DNA from 2 places in the Streptomyces sp. NPDC002476 genome. Region 2 is predicted to be linked to the other one. Evidence: riboswitches for the same ligand, from Rfam matches in the RefSeq annotation. Region 2 holds a riboswitch; the other holds the start of a gene.
The links. Region 2 has a riboswitch for cyclic di-AMP ahead of ACFYXM_RS21815 (transglycosylase SLT domain-containing protein). Riboswitches for the same ligand answer to the same signal wherever they lie in the genome.
Positions count from the first base shown of each region.

Region 1 (3,873 bases), on a different contig from region 2:
CTGACGGGAACGGGCTTCGGGCTCGCCGCCGCCAGTGCCCGCAACCGGCGGTTGCGCCGCGTCGCGCTGCCGCTGCTGGGGCTCGTCCTCGCCATGGGCATGCACGCGCTGTGGAACGGGTCGGCCTCCTTCTTCGGACCACTCGCCTTCTACGCCGTGTACGCGGTGTTCATGGTTCCGCTCTTCGGCGTGGTGACCTGGCTGGTGATCTGGGCACGCCGACGCGAGCTGCGCGCACTCGCCGCGGAGCTGCCCGGCTACGCGGCGGCCGGCTGGCTGACCCCCGTCGAACCGCTCGCCCTCGCCTCCATGCGGGCCCGCGGCCTGGCCCGCGACGCGGCCCGTCGGCACCACTCCTTCGACGCCGGGGCCGGCTGGGGCAACCCGTACGGTCCGGGCCACGCACCGGGCACCGGAGCGGTTCACGGTCCGGGCCACGGAGCGGTGGCCCCGGTCGGCGCGCCCGTCCAGGCGCCGGTCCAGGCCCCGCCCCCGGCGCAGGGCGGGGCGCCCCGCAAGGAGCGCCGCAAGGCGCAGGCGCAGGCCAAGGCCCGGGGCAAGGCCGCCGCCCGTACCGTCGCCGAGTACGAGTCGTTCGCGATGTCGCTGGCCTCGCTCCGCCGCCAGGCCCGCCTCGGGACGGTGGGCCCCGATTTCGCCGCACGTGAACTGGAGCTGTTGCACCACCTCTGGCAGCGCAGGGACGTGGCCGCTCCTGCCCTCGCCTACGCCGCGCAGGCGGCGGGCCTCCTGCGCCCCTACCCGTTCCCGCCCGCCCCGGCCGCGTACTGGCCGGCGCCGGCCCCGGCCGCGTTCCCGCCGCCGCACCAGGCGTACGGCGGCTACAACCCGTACCAGCTGCCGCCCCGGTAGCCCCGGGCGCGCGCCGCGGATGCGCGAACGCCCCGGGAGCGCGATGCTTCCGGGGCGTTCGTGGAGACGGGCAGTTCGGCGGAGCGACCGGAGCGCGGCCCCCCGAGCACGATCCGCCGCCGGAACCAGAACAGTGCGCCCTCGTTCCCTGGGCGGAGTAGGCGTCGAGCACGGTGAACGACTGCGCCCCGTCGGCCGTCCGGCCGAAGACATGGCCGCCGAGGGCGAGCGGGAACACGGGAACACGAGAACACCTGAGGATCGGAAGAGCCCAGTTCGCGAAGGGAAGTCATGAATCGATCAACGTGTTCGCGCCAGAACGGTGCTCCGTGCATTCGCCGTGCGGCGGACGGCTGATCGGTGTTGTCCGCGCTGTCCGCCCGCGCATCGCCGACGCGGGTGCCTCAGATGTTGAGGCCCTTGCTCCGCAGCCAGCCCATCGGGTCCACGCCCGTGCCGTCGGCGGTGTGGATCTCCAGGTGGAGGTGGGGGCCCGTCACGTTGCCGGTCGCGCCGACCCGGCCGATGGTGTCCCCGGTGGAGACCTTCTGGCCGACCCCGACGCCGATCGAGGACTGGTGGCAGTACCAGATCTCCGTGCCGTCCTCCAGCTCCAGCACCGTGCGGTAGCCGTACGAGCCGGACCAGCCCGCCGACTTGATGGTGCCGCCGTGAACGGCCTTGACGGGGGTGCCCGTCGGCGCCGCGAAGTCGAGGCCGGTGTGGTGACCGGAGGACCACATCGTGCCGGCCTGGCCGTACGTCGAGGTGATCGTGTACGAGGTGGTCGGGACGGCGTAGCTGGCGGCGAGCTTGGCGAGCCGCAGGGCCTCGGCCTTCTTCTTCGCCTCCTCCTCCGCCTTCTTCTTCTCGGCGGCGGCCTTGGCCTCGGCGGCGTCCTGCTGCTTCTTGGCCTCGGCCGCGGCCTTCTCCGCCGCGGCCTTCTCCTGGGCCTCCCTGGCCTCCGCGTCGGCGGCGGCCTGCTGCTGCTCGGCCTGCTGGAGGATGCGGGCGCGCAGCGCCTCGCCCGCGTCGGTCGTGCCCTGCTCGGCCTCGGCGGTGGTGATGCCTGCGGTGGTGAGCGGGGCGGTGACGGGCGCGGCCCCGTCGTCCTCGGACTTGTCGGAGAGGAGGGCGCCCACGCCGGGAAGGGACTTGGCGTCGGGCAGGTTGTCCGCGATGGAGTCGGGAAGGGAGATGGACACCGGCGGCTTGCCCTGCGCGGAGGCCATGCCGCCCGCGCCGACCGCCGCGATGACGCCGACCCCGAGCACCGCGGAACTGCGGGCGAGTCCGTTGCGCTGCTTGGCGACCCGGTGCCTGCCGCGTACGGGGCGGACGGTCTCCTCGGTGGGGTTCCACTCGTCCCAGCCGCGCTCGCCGTCGACACCGAGGCCGGCGCCGGGCAGGGTCGCGGTGGCGGCCATGTCCGGTCCGATTCCGTGGTCCATGCGATCCGCGGTGCCGGGCACCGTGGTCATCCCGGCCGTTCCGTAGTCGGATCCGTAGCCGGGGCCCGCGCCATAACCGGGGCCGAAGTCGGTGCCGAACTCGGAACCGTACGCGGAATCGAGCCGGGCGGGGGCCTCGGGGGCAGGCTTGTTGGACGCCACGGGGGCGCACTCCTTTCCTTCCTTCTCGCCTACCGGGTTAGCTGACGGGTTCGGAGCAGGAAGGTCTCCTACGGACACCGCATCTCTCACGAGACCCGGATGTCCGATTCACCCCAGGGTGGTGGTTCCCCGGTTCCCTTTCGGGATTCGGCGCTCGCGCACGGTGCCGCCTCTGGCGACGGCTGGGACGACCGCGCTGCGTTATCGAACGTTAATAGACACCGGGCCCTGATTCCAAGCCGTTCCCACTGATCGTTCACGTCTTTGGCCTGGACTTTAGTGGACATCTCGGGGCGTATTCAGACGACTTGATCGGGCCTCAGTCAATACCCCGCGACTGATGTTGCGTCAAATGTTATGCGGAGCGGCGCCTTTCGATTACGTACGGTGGCACCCCGGTCCGCTCAGGCGCGCCCGGCGGCCCGGACGAACGTCCGCGGTCTCACGGGCGCACCCGGCCGACCGAACCCCCGGCCCTCTTGCACACGCCAGGCCACCCCCCGGCGCCCTTGTACACGCCCAGACGCCCCGGACCGTCCGTCATGCCGGTTCCGGCCCCACGATCCGGACGGTCCTGCGCCGCTCCGGCTGCCCCTCCGCCGGGCGCACGACCGCGAGCAGGGCCATGTCGTCGGTCGACTCGCCCCCCGTGTGCAGCCGTACGTCGTCGGTCAGCGCGGACAGCAGTTCCTCCGGCCCGGGAAAGATCCGCCCGCGCAGCCGGGCCGCCGGATCGTAGAAGTCCCCCTCGGCGTTCCGCGCCTCGGAGAGGCCGTCGGTGTAGAGGAGCAGTGTCGCCCCCGGCCGCAGATCCCACTCGTCCGTCCGGTCGGGCCACGCGCCCAGGTCCATCCCGAGCGGCAGCGCGGGCATCGAGGGCGCCAGCACGTCCAGCGCCCCGTCCGGGTACAGCAGGATCGGCTCGGGGTGGCCACGGTTGACGATCCGGACCCGGGACAGGCCGGCCGGGATCTCGGCCAGCACGGCGGTGGTGAAGCCCTCGACGACGTCGGGCCCGCCCCGGCGCGCTCTCCTCTCCCGCACCAGCGCCCGCTCCAGCCGACGCGCCACGCCCTCCAGCGAGCGCTCCTGTTCGGCCGCCTCCCGGAACGCCCCGATGACCACGGCGACCGTCTCCACGGCGTCGAGCCCCTTCCCTCGCACGTCACCGACCACCAGCCGCACCCCGTACGGGGTGTCCGTCACCGCGAACAGGTCACCGCCGACGAACTCGTCGGCCTGCGCCGCCTCGTACCGCGCCGCCACATGGAGCCCACCGATCCGGTCGAACGGCTTCGGCAGCACCGCCCGCATGGCCCGCTCCGCGATGACCCGCGCGGAGGCCAGCTGCTCGTTGCTCCGCCGCACGACCCGGTTGATCACCACC
Region 1 is NZ_JBIARH010000027.1:81,993-85,865, reverse strand. It holds gene ACFYXM_RS26415 (PrsW family glutamic-type intramembrane protease) at 1-873, shown strand, start outside; gene ACFYXM_RS26410 (M23 family metallopeptidase) at 1,278-2,300, opposite strand; cyclic di-AMP (ydaO/yuaA leader) riboswitch at 2,498-2,649, opposite strand; gene ACFYXM_RS26405 (PP2C family protein-serine/threonine phosphatase) at 3,027-3,873, opposite strand, start outside.
Region 1: another riboswitch for cyclic di-AMP. It lies ahead of ACFYXM_RS26410 (M23 family metallopeptidase); the one in region 2 lies ahead of ACFYXM_RS21815 (transglycosylase SLT domain-containing protein).

Region 2 (3,873 bases):
CGGCTGGGCGAGGGCGACACCGAGGAGGTGGTGCCCACCGAGCGGCTGAGGGTCGGAGACGTGATCCTGGTCCGCCCGGGGGAGCGGGTGGGCGCCGACGGCCGCGTCCTCGACGGGGCCGGCGAGGTCGACCAGGCCACCATCACCGGCGAGCCGCTGCCGGTGGCCAAGGAGCCGGGCGACGAGGTCTTCGCCGGGACGCTGAACGGCACCGGGGCGCTGCGGATCGTGGTGGAGCGGGATCCGTCCGAATCGGTGATCGCCCGGATCGTCGCCATGGTCGAGGAGGCGTCCGCGACCAAGGCCCCCACCCAGCTCTTCGTCGAGAAGATCGAGCAGCGCTACTCGCTCGGCATGGTGGCGGCCACTCTCGCCCTGTTCGCCGTGCCCCTCGCGTTCGGCGCGGCGCTGCAGCCGACCCTGCTCCGCGCCATGACCTTCATGATCGTGGCCTCGCCGTGCGCCGTGGTCCTTGCCACCATGCCGCCGCTGCTGTCCGCGATCGCCAACGCCGGACGGCACGGGGTGCTGATCAAGTCCGCCGTCGTGATGGAGCGACTGGGCCAGGTCGACGCCGTGGCACTCGACAAGACCGGCACCCTGACCGAGGGTGCCCCGCGCGTCACCGACATCTGTCCGCTGCCCGGATCCGGTCTCACCGAGGACGCCCTCCTGGCCCTCGCCGCGGCGGCCGAGCGCCCCAGCGAGCACCCCCTGGCGCGGGCCGTCGTCGACGCGGCCCGCGCCCGCGACCTCGTGCCGCCGCCCGTGGAGGACTTCGCCTCCACGCCCGGCACCGGCGTCACCGCCACGGTGGACGGCCGTGCCGTCGCCGTCGGCAGCCCCGGTCGGGTGCTCGACGGGCGCACCGGCCGGGCGGCGGCCGGACTCGTCGCACGGTTGGAGGAGGACGGCCGCACCGCCGTGCTGGTCGCCCGCGACGGCGCACCGGTGGGCGTCCTCGGTGTGGCCGACCGGCTGCGCGACGACGCCCGCGCCACCGTCACCCGCCTCGCAGGGCTCACCGGCACCCCGCCGGTGCTGGTCACGGGGGACAACCCGCGCGCCGCAGCTCGTCTGGGCGCCGATGTCGGGATCCAGGATGTCCGGGCGGGGCTGCTGCCCCAGGACAAGGTGGCGGCGGTGCGGGGGATGGAAGCCGCCGGGCGCAAGGTCCTCGTGGTCGGGGACGGCGTCAACGACGCCCCCGCCCTGGCTGCGGCCCACACGGGCATCGCCATGGGCGGGGCGGGTTCCGACCTCGCCCTGGAGACCGCCGACGCGGTCGTCGTCCGCGACGAGCTCGCCGCCGTCCCCACCGCCGTCGCCCTCTCGCGCCGGTGCCGGCGCCTGGTGGCGCAGAACCTCCTGATCGCCGGCGTCTTCATCACAGGCCTGGTCGTCTGGGACCTGGCAGGCACCCTCCCGCTGCCGCTCGGCGTCGCCGGGCACGAGGGCTCCACCGTCCTCGTCGGCCTCAACGGGCTGCGACTGCTGCGCGACGCCGCGTGGAGGCGTGCCTGCAACGACCGCTGAATCCCGCGGGCGCCCCGGCCACCCGGGTCGGGACAACCCTGCCGCGGGGCGGGCGGCGTCTCGTTGCGCCCCGAGAACGAGCGCGGCGGAAGCCTCCTGTGCGGGAAGGGAGCCGCTGCACCAGGTGTGCGCCGCACGGGCGGGACGGCGCACCGGCCGGGCGGCGGCCGGACTCGTCGCACGGCCGGAGGAGCACGGCCGGAGGAGCACGGCCGGAGGAGGACGGCCGGAGGAGGACGGCCACACCGCCGTGCCGGCCGCCCGCGACGACGCCCGCCCCCGCATGCCCGGCTTACGGGGGAGTTCAGCTGTGCGGTGCCGAAGACCCGCGCGACCGGTTCAGATGAGCACGCGACAGAACGAAAGAGATGTCCCTTTTGTCTCCATTTAGAATGAGTTGCAAATTTAGCCGGTAAAGTCGCTTTAGGTAATTTTTGCGTTGTTTGGGGGATGAGCGGAACGCCCCTTTTGTCGATTTGTGGTGTGAGTCACGTAAAGACCCGCCGGAGGGCCGGTCCGCGATTCGGCTCCCCTTGTCGCGCAAGGAGGGGCGAGTTCGATCTGTGAGGTGGATTACTGCGAATTCCGTGAATTGATCATGCGAATCAATTGTGATCAAAAAATACGGGCTTGTTCCGCTCCGCTTTTCTCGCCTACGGTCACCGTCAATCCGGACGGAACGCCGAATCCTGCCGCCGTCCGAAAAACCGACCCACTTGTCCACGGCAGGAGCGGGGGAACCAGGTAAGCCGCCGGTCCGGTATCCGGAACGGCTCGGGGTGAAGTCGCATTCCATGCGGCCAGACATCTCCAGTCTGAACCCGACAGCTCACCTCGCAGGCGACGGAGAGGAATTCACCATGACCGCAACGGGTACGTACCGTCGCCGTTCGTCCACTTTCCGGACCCGTGGCCTCATCGCCGCGGCCACGGGCGGAGTCGCCCTGGTGCTTCCGCTGATCGGAGCGGGTTTCGCCTCGGCCGCCCCGGCCCAGGCCGCCCCGGCCCAGGCCGCCACCACCGAAAAGGCCGCGGTGTCGGGCGCCGTCACCACCGGAAGCGTTTCCCCGCAGAAGGCCGCGACCGTCACGCATTCCGTGATCTCCGGGGACACCCTTTCCAAGATCGCGCAGACCTATTCCGTCGAAGGCGGCTGGCAGAAGCTGTACGAGAGCAACCGGGAGATCATCGGGAGCAGTCCCTCCCTCATCCGCCCGGGAATGAAGCTGGCCGTCGGTGCCGAGTCCGAGGCCGCCACCGGTGCCTCCGGCGCCTCGTCCGCGACCGTCACCGCCGCACCGGTCTCCTACACGGACAACCTGGACGGCTGGATCAGGGAATCGCTGGCCATCATGGCCCGGCACGGCATTCCCGGCAGCTACGACGGCATCCACCGCAACGTCATGCGTGAGTCCTCCGGCAACCCCCGGGCCATCAACAACTGGGACTCGAACGCCGTCGCCGGGACGCCGTCCAAGGGCCTGCTCCAGGTCATCGACCCGACGTTCCGCGCCTACCACGTGCCCGGCACGCCGTTCGACAGCTACGACCCGGTCGCCAACATCACGGCCGCGTGCAACTACGCCGCCGACAAGTACGGCTCCATCGACAACGTCTTCGGCGCCTACTGACCCATACCGGCCCGGCCCCGTGCCGGTTCGGAAGCGACGGGATGCGCCCCTCGGGAAGCCGCACGGCTCCCCGAGGGGCGCATCCCGTAGCGTCGTACCGGGGCCCCGTCGCTTCCCCGCCCCGCCCGCCGGCGGGGCGGACTTCGCCCGTGGTCACTCCAGGGCACTGCCCGCCGGCCGTTGCGGCCGCCGCAGCGGCGGTCTGGGGACCGTCGCCGCAGCGCCCTCCCGGACTGAGTGCACCGCCGCGTCGTGAAGACGCCTGCTGTCCTCCTCGGAGCTGCAGGGCACGGGGCTGCCCGACATGGTGAACCAGTCGATCGCACCCGTGTACTGCACGGTCACCTGAGCCGTGTCGTCGGCCCAGGTCGTGTGAACGGTCAGGTCCCCGGTCAGGACGCCGACCTCGTCCGTGAGCACGCCTCCACGCCCCGAGAACACACCACGAGTGGTCCATGACGCCCAAGTCATGTACCCAGGCTGACACCAGGTCCGCGGATCCGCGACCCGCGCGAGCGCGCCGCCTGGCGCCCCGGAGTCCGTTCCGGAATGCGGAACGGGCGAAACCTTCCCTCCGGGCCGCCTGCGATTCCTGTCCCGCCAATCGCCCGCGAATCGACGCACTCCTTACGCCGAACCGCCGGATCATCGCTCTGAAACAACGGATTCCGTAGGTAAACACCCCTCGGCCTGAGGAACTCGTCGG
Region 2 is NZ_JBIARH010000019.1:30,055-33,927, forward strand. It holds gene ACFYXM_RS21810 (heavy metal translocating P-type ATPase) at 1-1,536, shown strand, start outside; cyclic di-AMP (ydaO/yuaA leader) riboswitch at 2,207-2,392, shown strand; gene ACFYXM_RS21815 (transglycosylase SLT domain-containing protein) at 2,397-3,167, shown strand; gene ACFYXM_RS21820 (hypothetical protein) at 3,321-3,638, opposite strand.